Regions from separate parts of the Planococcus alpniumensis genome, predicted to be linked through region 2. Evidence: riboswitches for the same ligand, from Rfam matches in the RefSeq annotation. Region 2 holds a riboswitch; each other region holds the start of a gene.
What was found. A riboswitch is a leader RNA that binds a small molecule or an ion and turns the genes downstream of it on or off. The one in region 2 is predicted to bind thiamine pyrophosphate.

Region 1 (4,393 bases), 2.3 Mb from region 2:
CGGGTATGAGGCTGGACGTATACCGATAAGGCGATATGCTACGCCGAGTAGTCCGGTGGAAGAGATGAGCCACAAGTGAACGAAAGATACTCACGACAGGAACTTTTCGAACCGATTGGGATAGCGGGACAAAAGAAATTAAAGAAGAAGCATGTTTTAATTGTCGGTGCAGGAGCATTAGGTGCCGGCAGTGCAGAAATGCTGGTTAGAGCAGGGATAGGAAAACTCACCATCGTTGACCGGGATTATGTGGAATGGAGCAATCTTCAGCGACAACAGCTATATACGGAAAAGGATGCAGAACAACGAATTCCAAAAGCGGTAGCAGCTAAGAGCCGTTTAATGCTGGTCAATTCTGATGTAGAGATTATTAGTCATACCATGGATGTTTCAGTGAAAGAAATGACAACGCTGGTAAATGGGGTCGATTTGATTTTAGATGCGAGTGATAATTTCGATATCAGAATGATCATAAATGACATCTCTCAAAAAGAACGAATTCCTTGGATTTATAGTGCCTGTGTAGGCAGTTATGGACTCTCTTATACAATTGTTCCAGATAGCACACCATGTTTAAATTGTCTGCTTGAGGCTGTGCCCATGGAAGGATTGACCTGTGATACTGTTGGCATCATCAGTCCCGCTGTTCAAATGGTTCTTTCAATCCAGATAGCAGAGGCACTGAAAATTTTAGTGGAAGATTCAACTCAGTTAAGGAAAAAGCTTATCTCATTCGACCTCTGGAAAAACCATTACTCATCTATTGATGTGGGGAAGTTATGGGACAAGGATTGTCCTTCTTGTGGAAAAAATCGGACATACCCTTATCTTTCTTACTCGTCCCAGTTAAAAACTGCTGTTTTATGCGGAAGAGACACCGTTCAAATCCGGCCTCCTCATCCAGTGGATAGAGATTTAGGAAAGCTGAGCACAGTTTTATCGAAGCTTGGAAGGGAAGTCTTTCGTAATCCCTATTTGCTCTCTTTTACAACGAGCGACTGTCGTCTAGTTGTTTTTAATGACGGCCGTGTTTTAATCCACGGCACAAAGAGCATCGACAAAGCTAAAAGTTTATATCACCGATATTTAAGCTAATGTTTTTTTAAAAATATTTTCGTCTGATTGGACTGAACTACTCTAACTTTTTGAAGCCAGGATATTAATAATCCATTTAGACAGGTTCTTTTTATAAAGAGATGAATACTTTAAAAGAACTAGAGCTCAAACTTAAGAAATTGAAATAATAATGAAAAAGTAAATTTTATGTAAATTATCTATTAAATTTGGGTATTTATTGATTTTAATTGTTTATATAATCTCTAATTGGAAATCAAAGGAATGACGGAAGAAAAAGGAGGGAGGACGATGTTTGATTCAGGGATTGAATTAGGGGTTGTACTGTTTCTGTTTATTTATGCCTTGGTTGTTTCTTTCATGCTCATTTCAAAAAAAAGAAAAAACTAAGAGGAATATTCATTATGTCAATCAAACCTTTTGAAAAAGTTCTGATGCTAGCAATAGCAGCTATTCTCATTGTCTCTTCTGCATTTAGTTCCGTAGGTGCTGTCAATGCTGAAACTTCAATGTTTGAAAAAGGAACATCGAATGTCGAGCAAAATGAGTTTAATCAAATCAGAAATGCGTTAAAAAATACAGAAGAGTATCAGGCATACAAAGAGAACACCAAAATTAACTCAATTTCAAAAGGTGACATAATTATCAACACAGTAGATGGTTCCAAAGGCGATATTGCATATATTGAATTCGTGTTTGGAGGACTTGCGAAAACAAGTGATAACCTCGCATACGTTCAATTCACATATGATGTAAAAAATGGGGATATACTGACGAATCAAGCGGTCTATGCAGAAAATATAGACCAAGGAAAAATACGCATCAATGCCTTCTATAACTTGGACGGGAATCAAACCGAAATTTACGACATTACCGTCGATACAGCAGGGACGATTTTTGACGAAAAGGGTTTGATGCTTAGCCACGATGATTTTGTCGCTTCTGCAGAACATAAGATTCAGCAGGCTGGAAAGAACGCAGACGAATTTGGAGCTTATGCTTCTTTTTGTGAATATGCAGTTGGGGCTCTGTGCGGTACCGGTGGAGGCGTGTTGTGTTATGCTGCAGCGGGTGCTCTGGGAATCACTACCGGGATTGGCGGTTTAGGCTTAGCGGCTGTCTGTGCTTTGATAGGCAGTGTCGGCTGTACAGCTGCGACAGATCAAATTTGTAATTGATCCGTTCCAAAGTAGTTGAATACAACAAAGAAAGAGTAGCAGATGCTACTCTTTTTGAGGGGTACCGAAGCTCAAACGCTTCCATCTCCTTTTACGAGCGCCTTTATTTTTAAAATTAGTCAGCAATCTTCACTTTTAGCCAATATATTTAAGGAGAAATAATAATGAAAGTTCGAAATGGAACTTTAAATTAGAAAGTGCTTTTGTGTATATAAGTCAATTATAAAATACAAAATGTGCAAAAGAAAAAACAAACTACAATACATCGAGTTTAAAGTGATAGCTTTTATAAAATGAAAGCGCAGCGGATTCGGTTCGATTTATTGTTACAGTTTCTTGTCTCATATAAATAATGACAGTAGAGTGAAGTGACCGGTTGTAATTATTTAATCCTTATGATAGAACTAAAGTAACAATAAAACTTCATTGCACAATTGCTCTAGGGGAGCTGTTTAAAGCTGAGAAAGACATTCGTCTTGACCCTTATTCACCTGATCTAGTTAATACTAGCGGAGGGAAGAGATGGCAGAAGAATTTTGTCTCCACATGAGGCTTAACCTTTTATAGTCATTTACACTTCTTTCCTATGGGAAAGAAGTGTTTTTTTGTGGAGGAAATCATATCGAAAGGAGAATTAAACTTCTTGCAAAACAATCAGTTGCTTCAAGTAATCAAAGAAATCGAGTTAAAAAAAGATGAATTGATTGATCTTACTAAACAACTTATCTCTTTTCAAACTCCGGCACCGCCTGCTCGCAACACAGCTGAAGCACAAGGGTGGATTGAACAGTATTTAGTAAGCCAAGCATTTGCAACAGATCGATGGGATGTGTATCCGGGAGATCCAAACATCGTTGGTGTGAAAAAAGGGACTGAAAGAAAGTCTTTTCAAAGCTTGATCATCAATGGACATATTGATGTGGCCGAAGTGAGGCCGGAAGAAGTATGGAAAACGGATCCCTTCACGGCGGAAGTTGTAAACGATCGAATTATAGGCCGAGGTGTTGCCGATATGAAGGGAGGGATGGCTGCTGCGTTATTTGTCCTTAAACTTTTTCATGAACAAGGCATCGAATTGCCGGGCGACCTTATTTTTCAATCAGTTATAGGAGAAGAGGTTGGTGAAGCTGGCACCCTGCAGTGTTGCGAAAGGGGCTACCAGGCGGATTTTGCGGTTGTAGTTGATACAAGTGATCTGCAGATCCAAGGGCAGGGCGGGGTGATCACCGGTTGGGTGGTCATTAAAGATCCGAAAGTTTATCATGATGCCATGCGCAGGCAGATGATTCACGCAGGTGGCGGTCTTTCGCAAGGAGCAAGCGCTATTGAAAAAATGATGATTATCATTGAAAGTCTGCAGAAGTTAGAGCGTCATTGGGCGGTTTCAAAAAGCTATCCGGGTTATCCTCCAGGAACAAATACGATTAATCCGGCTGTGATTGAAGGAGGAAGGCATGCCGCTTTTATCGCGGACGAGTGCCGGCTCTGGATCACCGTACATTTTTATCCGAATGAGTCCTATGAAACTGTAAGCAAAGAAATTGAAGAACATCTTTTAAATGCTGCAAAAGCGGATTCTTGGCTAAAAGAACATCCACCCACTTTTATATGGGGTGGGCATTCAATGATAGAAGATAGAGGCGAGGTCTTTCCAGCTTTTGAAGTGAATCCGGAACATACAGGCGTAAAGACTTTAGCAGCTTCACACCAACATTTATTTTCAGAAAAGGCTGTTATTGGTGTGTCCGCGACTGTTACCGATGGCGGGTGGCTTGCGGAAGCAGGCATCCCGACAGTCGTATATGGACCGGGGCAGTTGATAGAAGCCCATAGCGTTCACGAGTCCATTGAGATACAAGAATTGGTGAATTTCTCTAAAGTTATGGCGTATTTTATTTTTACTTGGTGCCATACGAAAAAGCAGGCAGAGTGAGGAGCGATCAACGTGAAATTTAGCGAAAAATTACATACAACCCTTCAACCCATTTGGAGAAACAACCATAATCACCCTTTTGTAGTCGAAATGGGGAAGGGGTCTCTTGATAAAGAAAAGTTTCGGTTCTTCATGGTTCAAGATTATCTTTACTTAATCGAGTATGCAAAGTTGTTTGCGATTGGTGCCACCAAGTCACAGGATGTTA
Region 2 (4,393 bases):
AAAAATGTGGAAAAGATCCTTTCTGAGCTGGAGGAGCTTGCGCCTTCAGCAGATGTCTACGTAATGGGCTATTATTTCGCTTATCCGCATGCACGGGATAGCCAAAAGCAAGGCACAGCGAAGCAGCTGGAGCTACTAAACGCTATTCTGAAACAGGAAGCGGAACAGGCAGGCGTAACATTTGTCGATGTAGCCGATCGTTTCGGTGAGGATGCGGTGGAACTCGTCCCGAATTCTGGAGACGTCCATCCGAACGTGGATGGCTACCAGGAGATGGCGAATGCATTCTTCGAGCATTACGGGGGAGAGTTGGAAGTAGAGGATGCAGAACTTCCTGAACCGGCGCCTGTAACGTTCGAAGAGATCCAGCAAATGCAGGAACAGGAAGAGCCGTCAGATGGAGCGGATGGGGCAGATGAAGAGCCCGCTTCTGAAGACGCTTCAGGTGACGATTCTGCCACCAAGCCTTCGGACGGCAAGACTCTGGATTATCTAGCGATCCGCCAGGCATTGCCGCTCATTTAAGAATATTGAACCCTATAAAAAAGGCCGGAGAAAATGGATCATTTTCTCCGGCCTTTTATCGTTCAGCGGCTTTTTCGTGAGTCGCTGCGGTTGCGCGTATCGTTTTCATTATTTACGTTATTCTTTTTTCGGTTGTTCATCACTTTACGGATGATCGGGTAAGCAATCGGCGCATATTTTATCGCAGATTTGACAATTCTTCCAATAGCCATATTTATCGCTCCATTCATTTTTTCGTATTGAGGTTTAATAAAGTTTTCCCGATTTCAGCCTTTATTAAACATCGGTGGGAGCGATGGCGTGCGCGATCAAAATATCCTTGTAGGAATGGACGCTTGAAATGGAGACGTATTCGGCGTTGCCGTGCCAGTCGTCTCCGCTCGGCCCGAATTCGATGGCGCCTTGTCCGCCGATTTTCTCGGCATAGTAACGGGTGTCGGCAGCACCGTGCTGGCCGAACAGCACCGGCTGTTCCGACAGCGTCGACTCGACGGCCTTCATCAAGGTCTGGATGTACGGATGGTCGTCCGTCGTCGTCAAAGCAGGGGTCGAGCCGCTCGCTTTGAATTCCATGTCGACATCGAGTGTTTCGGCCAGCTGTTCCATCTGGCGGACGATCTCGTCTTTGTCCTGCCCGGGCATGAAGCGGATATCGTAGGACATCTTGCAGATTTCCGGTACGACGTTATAGCGATCGCCTGCATTGATGATCGGCAAGTTGACGGAAGGTTGCTCATAGTAGTCCGTCGATTCTTTGCGGAACGGTAAATCTTTCATGCCGGCATGGAATTTCATCGCCGATTCGATGGCGTTGATGCCTTCCCACGGGCGTGAGCCGTGGGCAGGCTTACCTTTGAACGTCAAATCCATTCGAAGAATACCTTTCGATTGCAAACCGATCTTCAAATGGGTTGGCTCGCCGCAAATGACAAAATCGCCGTAATGGCCTTGATCGACCAGCCACTTCGACGTGTTGCGCCCGCCGATCTCTTCATCGGTGACGATGTGTAGATGCACTTCGCGCGGCAAGGCGGCAGCATCAAGGTCAACAAATGCCTGCATCATCGCGGCGACGCCTGCTTTCATGTCCGCCGAGCCGCGGCCATAAAGTTTGTCGCCTTCTTCGATTGGAGAGAACTGTTCTTTATGTCCCGGCACGACGTCGACATGGCCATTCCAGATGATCTTTTCTGCGCCTTGTCCTTTGGCTGCTGTCAGCATGAGGTAGCCGTCGTTATCATGGACTACGACTTCTTCACCTCGCTCTTTAAGCCATTCTGAACAGAACATCAAGGCTTCATTCGCCCCTTCTTTTGTATCGCTTTCGATTTTAATCAAACTCTTCAATAAATCAATCATTGACCCGGCAGTTTTCAAACTGCCTCCACCACCTTCCACAAAGTTTGCTAGTTCTTAACTACCCTAATCCGGTTGGCTGAAACGGCCTTGCAAGCCAAGTTTTCGTTGTGTACAATACACATAATAGCGGAATAATTGTATACACCACAAGGGGAGCTTTGGCTGAGAGTGAACGATTAAGTTCTTACCCTTCGAACCTGCAAGTTAATGCTTGCGCAGGGATGTGGATGGAAAACCGGCCCAAGCGGCGCCAGGATCTGTCCTGGCGCCGTTTTTGTTGTTCTGAAAAAACGGCCCTTCTGGTGATGTGCAAATCCAAAAGGAGGCAGTTTGAATGAGAAATAAACGCGTATTGTTAATGGTCGAAATTGCGATTTTTGCAGCTCTCGGCTTTGTATTGGATTTTATCGCCTTTCGCATGCCGCAAGGGGGATCGGTCAGCTTGGTCATGATTCCGATCGTGCTGATGGCTTTCCGGAGAGGCATCGCAGCCGGTGTCGTCACGGGGCTTCTAGTCGGCTTACTGCAGATTGTCACAGGTTTCATCTCGGTTGCGCCGCTGTCGTTTGGCTTTGTCGTCATGCAAGTCATTTTGGATTATTTGCTGGCATATGGCGTCGTCGGCTTGGCCGCAATGGTGCGCGGCCGTTACTTGGAAGCTGTGAAGGCGAAAAAGACCGGGAAAATCATTGTCATGGTCGCACTCGGTGTCTTGATCGGTTCATTTCTCCGCTATGTCATCCATGTTATTACGGGGATCTTGTTCTTCGGCATGTTTGCTGATGGCAACGTCTTCATCTATTCAGCGGTTTATAACGCTACCTATATGATTCCTGTTGCGATTGTCGCGGCGATTGTTTGCTCACTACTGTTTATCACAGCCCCGCGTTTGACACAGCCAGACGCATGATGAAAGCCGCCTATCGATAGGCGGTTTTTTTTAGATTGTTAAATCAATTGATTATGTTTAATTTGGGTATTTATGGTAAAATACCGAACGGTAGGAGAGGCGAGACCGGCTTATTCTATGTTATAATGCTCAAATAGAATAGTTTGAAAGAAGGGTCAGTATGATAGCGACTAATGAAAAAGATATTGAAGGATTGAAAAAAGCCGGACAGATGGTGGCGGAAATCCGCGAAACAATGAAAGCGGCCGTGAAGCCCGGCATCACGACGAAAGAACTCGATGAACTGGGCGGACGCCTGTTCAAAGAATGGGGCGGCGTCTCTGCTCCGAAATCGGAATATGATTTCCCGGGCTATACATGCATCAGCGTTAACGAAGAAGTGGCGCACGGCATTCCAGGAAAGCGCGTTATCAATGACGGCGATATTGTCAATATTGACGTGTCCGGATCATTTGGGGAGTATTTCGCGGACACCGGCATTTCATTCGTGGTCGGTGAAGGGCACGAAGCGAAAGAAAAGCTTTGCCAAGCGGCGGAATCCGCATTCGAACGTGCCATGATGAAAGTGAAAGCCGGTGCCAAGCTGAACCAGATCGGCAAGGCAGTCGAACGCGAAGCGAAAGACCAGGGCTTGTTCGTCATCAAGAACCTGACAGGTCATGGCGTCGGGAAATCGCTTCACGAAGCACCGCAATATATCCTTAATTATTACGATGCATGGGAAACGACGATCTTGAAAGAAGGCATGGTGCTCGCAGTCGAGCCGTTTATTTCCCAAAAGGCTGAACATATCATCGAATCAGGCGACGGCTGGACCTTCATCACGCCGGACCAATCGCTCGTCGCACAGATCGAACATACCGTACTCGTCACAAAAGGCGAACCGATCCTGCTGACGAAACTCGAAAAATAAAATCAGCGAATATAAAAAACAACCATCAGCCGATGGTTGTTTTTTTATGGCGTCATATCTGTTTTTGCCGGCTTCTTCTTGATTAACAGAATACCGGTCAGTAAAACGCCGCTCAAGAATAAAGCTGCCGTACTGACCAGCATCTCGTCCATGCCATGGCGGACGGCGATCGCGACGAACGCCCAGATGAATACTAAAGTCAGCGGGATGTCCGAATGGTGGAAGCGTATATGAAGTGCCAATGCGGTCGCTACGGTCAGCATGATGACCGTCCACAATTGATCGCTCAGCCCCCAGCCGCTCCAGCTGTAGAAAGTGAGGACATAGCTGATGTTGGCGATGGTCGCAACACTGATCCAGCCAAGATTGACCGAGACCGGCAAACGTTGCGTCAAGCCCCGTTCGTCGTTTCCGTATTCCAAGTACAAAGCGATCAGCGACAATAGATAGGCAATCATTGCAGCGATCGACCAAATAAAGAACTCATAATGCCAGCAAAGCAGCCAGGCGATATTGAAAACAGCGCTCAAGATGAAATACAATGAGACTTTTGCTGAAGGGTGCACTCCTTTTTTCAAGCGCAGCCAAAAGCCGATGATCCAGATAGCCAATAAAATATATATAACGGACCAGATGGAAAATGCATAACCGGCCGGCGTAAAGAGGACCGGCACACGGTCGGAGAT
Region 3 (4,393 bases), 800 kb from region 2:
CTCTTCTACAGTCTTCGACAGAAACAGCTGCTCGGGCGATTGTGGGACAAATCCGGCAAACTCTCCTGAAATCGTCCCGCTATCGTGTTTCATGATGCCGCATAAGGCTTTCAGCAAAGTCGATTTCCCGCTTCCGTTCGGTCCTGCAATGATCATCACTTCACCCGCATAAAGCTGCAGGCTGGCACCGCGCAGCAAAGCTTTTGAAGCTCGTGTAATGGATAGATCCCTTGCCTCAAACAAGACTTTTGGCTGTTTGGCCGTCTCACGCTTCGGCAGGAAAGGAGCATTCCTTCTGGTGTAGGCTTGGTCTTTCTGTATGGCGCCGTTTTCCGAAAGGCTGATCTCCCGTTCGAAAAATTCTCCCCATAGCTCTAATTTATGCTCGACGGCGACGATTGCAAGACCGTTTTCCTGTTGCAATTGATCCAACCAAGCGACAAACTCTTTCGCCGTCAACGGGTCGAGATGGGCGAGAGGTTCATCGAGCAACAAACAGTCAGGCTCCATAATCAAGGCGCAAGCTGTGGCGATGCGTTGTTTCATCCCGCCTGAGAAGGTTTGAATGGAACCATGGCGAATATCGTCCAGGCCCGTCATGCGCAAAATCCGGTCGATGCGTTTTGGCATCTCTTCCCGGGGCACTTGAAGATTCTCCAGAGTGAACGCCAGTTCTTCTTCGACCGTCGGCATGCAAAATTGGCTGTCGGGATCTTGAAAAACCGTTGCGACTTTCCGGTTGGCTTCACCAGGTTCGTATTCTTGTGATGTACGCCCGAAGATCCTGACGGTGCCAGAAACTTGGCCATCGCAATTATGCGGGTACAGCCGGTTCAGCACATAGAGAAGCGTGGACTTTCCGCATCCACTTGGCCCTGTAATGACCACCCGTTCTTGCGCATGGATTGCGAGCGTAATATGGCGTAAGGTCGGTTCTACTGACTCCGGAAAGCGAAAGCTGAAGTTGTCTAATTGAAAAACCGGATTAAGCACGGACATCGCCTTTTTCCGCCTTAGCGATAGCATAGCCCCGTAGTGATCCAGTTGCGAGCAGTGAATCGGCGATATATTTGCCGCCGATGCCGGCAATGATCGCACCGCTTGCGACGCGAAGTGTGAACATCAAGGCGACGAAAGAAGGATCCAATGCAGCATAGCCCGATAGGAAATAGCCGTAAACAAAACTGAAAACTCCAGCACCAGCACCTGCAAGCATCAAGATGCCAACATGGAAATGCCGGTAACGAGTCAGCGCGAACGCTGCTTCTGCTCCGAGGCCTTGAATGATGCCTGATAGGATAAGCCTCGGGCCGATCGCATTGCCGAGCATCACTTCGATAGCTGCGGCCAAGATTTCTGGTAATAAAGCAGCGCCAGGCTTTCTGATAATATACATCGAAATGATGGAGACGATAAACCAGATGCCGAACATCCATTCATAAGCGAGCGGCCCGATGACGCCTGCCCATAAGTTGCCAATGTGCAAAAAGAGCAAGTAAACAATGCCGAACACGACGCCAAATAATGACATGAGGACAATTTCTTTCAGTTTCCATTCCTTAAGCATGATCTTCACCGCCTGTTTTGTGTGAAGGACTGTTGATGCTCATGGATACAGTCATCACGAGGTGGGGGTGTTTAGCGGAGCGCGCGCTGGAAAAGCTCGTTTCGTAAAAAGCAAAGACCTCATGGATATCCCCGTGGATGCCGCTAGCATAATGCATGGAATCATTCCACACACCGAACTCTTTGGCACGTTCCACTTCGCGGTAGATAACTTCCATATAATCGGGATTGTTCATCGGATAAAGGGCGAATTGGGATGAAACGTATTGCTTGCTGGCGTCTTCGTTTGCCGGTTCATCGGGGGCGTCCAAATACGCATCACCCGCTGTATCACCTGGACAGCCAGCTGAAAAGGTGCCGGACAGGGCAATGTGTTCTTTCGTTTTCGCGGCATGAAGCGTCAGCGCTTTCGCGACATTGAAAACATGCTGTTGTTTGCCTCGGATGACGGTGGAGACGTCGTCGGTTTGCATCCAGACATGGGATGTATCGGTGTCCTTCAACGCACTTTTGATGATACTGATAAAATTTCCGCTCATCGGATGTAAGGAAAAGCGAAATCCTACGATCGGGCTGGTGCCGCATGAATATGGTTCCATATGGAATCCCTCCTAAAAATATGCACAAAAAAGCCGCATCCGTGAAGATGCAGCCACTATTCCATATTTCGTAGTCATGTCGGAAAGTCACCGCACTTCCTCACGCAGGTCCTAACCTGATCGAGTCATAAGGGATCGGAGCGAAAGCTCTCATCTCAGCAAAATATGCACCCCCAGTGCAGAAAAACGGTATGCGGTTTTAAGTGTCGGGTTTTCCCGATGGCTAAAGTGTAAGTCAAATACTTTCCCAAGTAAAGGGATTCTACTATTTTCATCGAGAATGAGAAAATGATGGCTGAGGTGAATACTCCCTAAAAAATCGGGTAAACCTAAAGCAGACAAGCATTTGAGGAGGAATCCAATAACTATGGCATCAACAAAAAAATTCCGCGTCGTTTATCATTTCGGCGCAGGCGTCGAGGCGGTCAGCACCGTCGAAGCTGATACCCCGAAACAAGCGGTCAGCGGTTTGGATGCGGATGATTTCCGCGAATTTATCGGCGACAACGATACGTATTACCAATTCAAGATGGACGAAGTCAAAATGGTCAGTGTTAATGAAGTCACAGACGGCCAGTGATCGAACTGACAAGCGCCAGCAAGAAAATCCCCTGCCGAAGAAAAGGCAGGGGATTTTTAAACTTTATGTGCCGCAATAGGTCTGGTATGGCGGCGTTGAAGGCGGTGGCGGGGCCGTATAGGGCAGTTGCTCTTCGGAATGGGCATATGGATTCCGGAGGATCTCCAATAGTTTTTCCATTACCTGATAATCGCCTTGCGCTGCAGCTTCGAGTGCCGCTTCCACGCGGTGATTGCGCGGGATGACAGCCGGATTCCGGCTTTTCATCATTTCCAGGATTTCGTGTGCTGAGCGGCCTTCTTGCTGTTGGCGGGCTTTATAGCGGCTGTGCCAAGCTTTGAAATCCAGATCGTTTGCCAGTTGGGGCTCTTCTACTGCGTCGAAAGTCAAGGAACGGAATGTATTGGTATAATCCGCTTGCTTTTCTTGCATCAATTCCAGCAACGCATCTATCAGTTGTTCATCTTCTGGCATTTCGGTAAACAAGCCGAGTTTTTCGCGCATGCCTGCCAAATACAAGTTTTTTTGCAAACTGACATATTCCTCGAGCGCCCCTTGGAGAGACGCCAAGGCTTGTTTTTCAGGAATCTCATTTAACAGTGGAAACAGAGATTCCGCAAAACGAGCTAAATTCCATCCTCCGACGAGCGGCTGGTTGCGATAAGCATAACGGCCGCCGGCATCGATTGAGCTAAAGACCGCGGACTCATCGTAGCGGTCCAGAAAAGCGCATGGCCCGTAGTCGATTGTTTCACCGCTGATCGCCATATTGTCCGTGTTCATGACCCCGTGGACGAATCCTGCGAGCTGCCATTTCGTGATGAGTGAAGCTTGCTGTTGCGCGGTTTGGCGGAATAATTCGATGTAGCGGTCAGGCCCCGTGATGTCTGGGAAATGCCGTTTGATCGTGTAATCCGCCAAAGCTTTTAAATCTTCAGTCGAGCGATATTTCGCGGCGAACTGAAAAGTGCCGACACGGATATGGCTCGAAGCCACCCGTGTCAGGATCGCTCCAGACTCTGCGGAGTAGCGCTGGATTTTTTCTCCTGTCAATACGACTGCCAGGCTTCTGCTCGATGGAATCCCGAGCGCGTGCATGCCTTCACTGATAATGTATTCCCGCAGCATGGGACCGAGTGCCGCGCGGCCATCTCCGCTTCTCGAAAAGGGCGTGACGCCGGCGCCTTTCAATTGGATATCGAAAATCTCGCCATCCGGTGTATGCTGTTCGCCGATTAGGATGGCACGGCCATCGCCGAGCATCGTAAATTGGCCGAATTGATGGCCTGCATAGGCTTGGGCGAGCGGGAAGCTACCCTCGGGGAATCGATTACCCGCAAAAATCTCTAGCGAGTCGGAGCTATACAACTGCTCGGTATTTAGGCCAAGTGTTGTGGCCAGTGATTTGTTTGCGATGACCAGCTTTGGCGATACAACCGGGTTGGCTTCCATCGGGGCATATAAGGTTTTCGGCAGGCCAGCGTAACTGTTCTGCAATTTCCAGCCGATATCTGTGTAGTTCATGGGAGCGCCTCCTAATGTCAATTTTTCGTGCAACTCTTTTCTGTTATTATAGCCACAATGAAAAACATGAAACAAATATATGAGACTGGCTTGTGGAAATAGAAAAGCTTGAGCTGCTCACCTA
Region 4 (4,393 bases), 1.8 Mb from region 2:
TTTCTATACACTGGCTCCGCTATTTCAAAATTCGATGCGGTCGATTTTTGCGCCAGTCGATTCGACGCCTTTCATGTATTTGATGCGTTTCTGGACAGCAGTTTCGTTCACTTGCTCATCGGCATGGTATGAAGAACGCACCATTGGGCCGGCCTCGCAATGCTTGAAACCTTTTGCCAATGCGATATCCTTCAATTCCTGGAACTCGTCCGGATGGTAGTAACGAACGACATCCAAATGCTTCAATGTCGGCTGCAAATATTGTCCAATCGTCATGATATCGACTTTGTGAGCCAATAAATCATCCATCGCTTCAATAATCTCTTCTTTCGTTTCTCCGAGCCCGACCATGATGCTCGATTTGGTCGGCACATGCGGCGCGATTTCCTTGACCCGCAATAGCAATTCCAGTGAACGGTCGTAAGTCGCTCTCGCACGGACCCGTTTGGTCAGGCGGCGCACTGTTTCAATATTATGGTTGAAAATATCTGGTTCGCTGCTCATCAACATATGCAGGCTTTCGTAATCGCCTTTCATATCAGACGGCAAGATTTCGACGGTGGTCTCCGGCATTTTCCGGTGGATGGCGCGGACGGTTTCCGCAAAGACTGCAGCTCCGCCATCTTTCAAATCATCGCGGGCGACTGCTGTAACGACCACATGCTTCAAGTTCATGATTTCCGTCGATTCCGCTACGCGCTCCGGCTCGCCCCAATCCAGTTCGTTCGGCAACCCCGTCTTGACGGCGCAGAACCGGCACGCTCTTGTGCACGTATCCCCCAAAATCATGAAGGTCGCGGTGCGGCGTTCACTCCAGCATTCATGGATATTCGGGCATCTCGCTTCTTCACATACAGTGTTCAAGTTTTTCTCCCGCATCAATTTCTTCAGATCATTATAAGTTTCGTTCGTGTTCAATTTCACTTTCAGCCATTCGGGTTTACGTTCACGCTGCTTTGTTTTTGTCATCGCATAAGTTCCCCTTTCTCTTCTCGTCTGTGATTCCACTCTTCGCTTGCATATTTGGCTTCGAGCACGCGCACTTGTTCCAGCAGTTCAGCTGGCGGTTCAAATTTTTCCAAACGGATGCCAAGCCCCGTTTCAAATCCATCCTTGAATGCTTTCTGCACTTCTTCTAAACTTGCCGGTTGTTGCATTAGTTCGTTGATTGCAACGGCGCGTGTTCGGAAAGCTTGGCGCGCCCTTTCCTTCACCGCTTCACTCGGGTACACGAACAATTCGAACAACTGGTTTTCATCCAACTGCAGCGGAATCGAGCCGTGCTGCAAAATGATGCCTTGTTTTCTGGTCTGCGCGCTTCCTGCCGCTTTTCGACCCTCAACAGTCAATTCATGCCAAGAAGGTTCTTCAAAGCAGACCGCTGAAGATTCTTTCGAACGCTTCTTCTCCGCAGCCAGTTGTGCTTGAATCCCTAAATTGCGGTAACCTTCAAGCAAGCCTCGAGAAATGACCAAATACGCTTCTTTTACTGATTTCGGCATGGATGGATGATGTTCCGGTATCACCACGCTGTAAGTCAATTCCTGGTCATGGAGTACGGCTTTTCCGCCAGTCTGTCTCCTGACCAGGGGGATGCCCATTTGCGCGGCTTTTTCGAGATCGATGCTGCCATTCAGTTTCTGGAAAAATCCCACTGAAATTCCGGCTGGCGCCCATCCGTAGAATCGGAGTACAGGCTTCATGCCTGTATTGCGCTGCCAGTTCATTAATGCTTCGTCCATTGCCATATTGTGGGCCGGCGTGCAAAGCCCCGACTCCATATAGCCCCATGTTTCCTCCAAAATATCTCAACTCCTCTCAGCTTATGCATGACTCCAAAGCCCATAAAAAAACACCGCTTTCCCATGGGGAAGCGGTGTATGCAGGCAAAAGGAAGCATACGCACCACTTCCCTACGCTGGCATGGTCCAGATCAGGTTCAAGGGGTCCAAGCATTCGCTCGTCTCAGCCAGTCAATTCCGGCTCCCCCAGTGGTCAGCTATGTATAGTTCTAATCGAGCTTATCATTTTTTTCAAGAAATCTCAATATACTAAATAGTTTTTCCTTTAATTTTTATCCAATTTATTCAATAATATCCAAAAAAGCTTTCCCTATGCGTTTCTGCGAATAGGGAAAGTTTTGTGATTAAATTATTGTCTTGCCATTCTGTGCCAAAGCAAAGTGAATGCTGTGTTGAAGTGTACGGAAGCATTCATAGCCTGACAGGTCTACGCCCGCTTCTGTTATCATTATGCTGGTATGCGGCGAAATGCCGGCTAGCACCGTCTTTGTGCCGATCAAATTCGCAGCAGAACCTAATTTTTCGATCAGCATCGCCGCGTGCTGATTGAAGCTCTCATTGAGTCCAGTCAAATCGAGCAGCAAGTAGCGCGCTTTGTATTTCGGTAAATTTTCAAGCGTTTTGATCAATAACTCTTCGGCACGCGCTTCATCGTAACGCCCAAGAAGCGGAACGACGACAATATCTTCCAGCACTGGAATAAGCGGAGAAGAGATTTCACTGATCATGTCATGAAGATCCGCTGTCTTTTCATCCACCAACTGTTCAAGTTCGCGGATTTTCTCCGATTCCTTGCGGCGTGCCAGCGTATGGATGTTCTTTTCAATCGTCTCGTCTGACGGGAAATAGCGAATCAGGCATTCATCATGCCCTTCGATTTGCGAGTGGACCACTTCATACCAAACGCTGCGGTCCAGAAGCGAGCTGAAGATTCCTGCATAATGGGCCGGCAAAAAACTGCCGCCAGTCTTTTTTCCTTGTGCCAGGTTGATCTGATATTCCCAGCTATTTTTCAGCGTCACTTCTAAAGTTCCGGCTGCCATATCTAAGTTGTGGATAGAGGCCACACCCCAGCCAGCTGAAGCGTATGTATTGGTGATGAGTTCAGATGCTTTCAATACTGAGATACCACCCATTTTATGAAAATACTCACCGACTACTTGGCCTTGGCGAAATCCTGTCGACTCCAAAACTACCGCTGCTGCTTCCTCACCCGAAATTTCCTCAATGGAATCAAAGAACATCTTCATAGCAGTAGAGGTCCAAAACAGAACTGCATTCTGCCCTTCAAATAGGAAGCGCCCTTGCGAAAGGTCCCACTCAAAATTCAGGCCGCCCACATTTATTTTCGCTTGTTGGGTCATTGTATAGCCATCCCCATTAATTAGTCCTACCCATTAATCATACGCCAGCCTGTTTGCACCAGCAAGCTCTAATGTTTTAAAGCACTTCAATTAAGGAATAGATAAAGAAGAACGCTAAAGGAGAGGTGCTAACCATGGCAGAAAAAGAACGTTTCAATGAAAAGGAACGCAAATCAAGCGACGGTGCTCCAATGGACAATCCTGAGCAAGTAAAAACCGATAAAGAAACGATGACAGAAATGCATGAAGAAGAAATGAACGTGGACTCCATTCCGTTGGAAGACTTAAAGCAGGACATGCAAGACGAAAAAAATCCGCGTGATACAAAAGATGATTCAGCTAGCGAGGAAAAAAACCCTGACTGACTCTACCTGTGGGCATCTCGCCCGCAGTTTCTTTGACAAATGATATTACCGCAAAGGAGAGATTTGAATGGCACAAGAGCAACTGAAACAGCAAGCATTGAAAATCTTGGAAGACAGCATGATTGGGACTTTGGCAACGATCAAAGACGAGAAGCCGCATTCCCGGTATATGACGTTTTTCAATGACGAGTTTACTTTGTATACAGCTACAAGCAAGCAGACACAAAAAGTAGATGAATTGGAGAAAAATCCAAACGCCCATATCTTGCTCGGCTACGAAGGGGAAGGCGTCGGCGATAGCTTCCTCGAAATCGAAGGTCAGATGTCGCTGCGGGATGACCGCGAAATGATCGACAAAGTGTGGAACGAACACTTGACCGGCTGGTTCGACGGCCCAGAAGACCCGAACTTGATCATCCTGGCAATTACGCCAACGCGTGTCCGTTTGATGAACCGCAAAGGCAAAGACCCCCAAACAATCGAATTATAAAAAAAGCCTCCGATAGCGGAGGCTTTTTACGTGCGCAACAGATCACGCAATCCTTCTTTATTAAATAGAAGATCTTGCAAATTATATTCATCCAATACCGACAAATAGGCATGCAACGCTTTGCCAAGAACGCCGCGCAATCCGCAGATTGGGGAAATCGGGCAAGTATTGGTCTCTGGATTGAAACATTCTACCAAGTGGAAATCTTCTTCCATTTGGCGGACGACCTTTCCGACATTGATATTCTCAGGACGGTCCGCCAATCGGATACCGCCTCCCCTGCCCCTCACCGTTTCGATAAATCCCGCTTTGCCGAGTTCAAACGTCACTTTCATCAAATGGTTTTTAGATATATGATAAGCATCGGAAATT

Region 1: linked by a shared signal. The riboswitch ahead of G3255_RS16775 (acetylornithine deacetylase) and the one ahead of thiT (energy-coupled thiamine transporter ThiT) in region 2 are both predicted to bind thiamine pyrophosphate.
Region 3: linked by a shared signal. The riboswitch ahead of G3255_RS09465 (YkoF family thiamine/hydroxymethylpyrimidine-binding protein) and the one ahead of thiT (energy-coupled thiamine transporter ThiT) in region 2 are both predicted to bind thiamine pyrophosphate.
Region 4: linked by a shared signal. The riboswitch ahead of lipM (octanoyltransferase LipM) and the one ahead of thiT (energy-coupled thiamine transporter ThiT) in region 2 are both predicted to bind thiamine pyrophosphate.

Annotation. Positions count from the first base shown of each region.
Region 1 is NZ_JAAMTH010000001.1:3,312,800-3,317,192, reverse strand. It holds gene G3255_RS16790 (thiazole synthase) at 1-79, shown strand, start outside; gene G3255_RS16785 (MoeB/ThiF family adenylyltransferase) at 76-1,095, shown strand; gene G3255_RS16780 (halocin C8 precursor-like protein) at 1,479-2,252, shown strand; TPP riboswitch at 2,684-2,787, shown strand; gene G3255_RS16775 (acetylornithine deacetylase) at 2,860-4,185, shown strand; gene tenA (thiaminase II) at 4,198-4,393, shown strand, end outside.
Region 2 is NZ_JAAMTH010000001.1:1,048,726-1,053,118, forward strand. It holds gene G3255_RS05255 (SGNH/GDSL hydrolase family protein) at 1-525, shown strand, start outside; gene yxzF (small protein YxzF) at 588-737, opposite strand; gene G3255_RS05265 (M20 family metallopeptidase) at 802-1,884, opposite strand; TPP riboswitch at 2,024-2,123, shown strand; gene thiT (energy-coupled thiamine transporter ThiT) at 2,219-2,794, shown strand; gene map (type I methionyl aminopeptidase) at 2,955-3,707, shown strand; gene G3255_RS05280 (TspO-related membrane protein) at 3,752-4,393, opposite strand, start outside.
Region 3 is NZ_JAAMTH010000001.1:1,847,087-1,851,479, reverse strand. It holds gene G3255_RS09475 (ABC transporter ATP-binding protein) at 1-999, opposite strand, end outside; gene G3255_RS09470 (ECF transporter S component) at 986-1,567, opposite strand; gene G3255_RS09465 (YkoF family thiamine/hydroxymethylpyrimidine-binding protein) at 1,560-2,165, opposite strand; TPP riboswitch at 2,246-2,350, opposite strand; gene G3255_RS09460 (hypothetical protein) at 2,533-2,745, shown strand; gene G3255_RS09455 (protein adenylyltransferase SelO) at 2,809-4,269, opposite strand.
Region 4 is NZ_JAAMTH010000001.1:2,888,398-2,892,790, forward strand. It holds gene lipA (lipoyl synthase) at 25-969, opposite strand; gene lipM (octanoyltransferase LipM) at 966-1,805, opposite strand; TPP riboswitch at 1,894-2,000, opposite strand; gene G3255_RS14600 (STAS domain-containing protein) at 2,147-3,166, opposite strand; gene G3255_RS14605 (YczO family protein) at 3,301-3,531, shown strand; gene G3255_RS14610 (pyridoxamine 5'-phosphate oxidase family protein) at 3,599-4,021, shown strand; gene G3255_RS14615 (RrF2 family transcriptional regulator) at 4,048-4,393, opposite strand, start outside.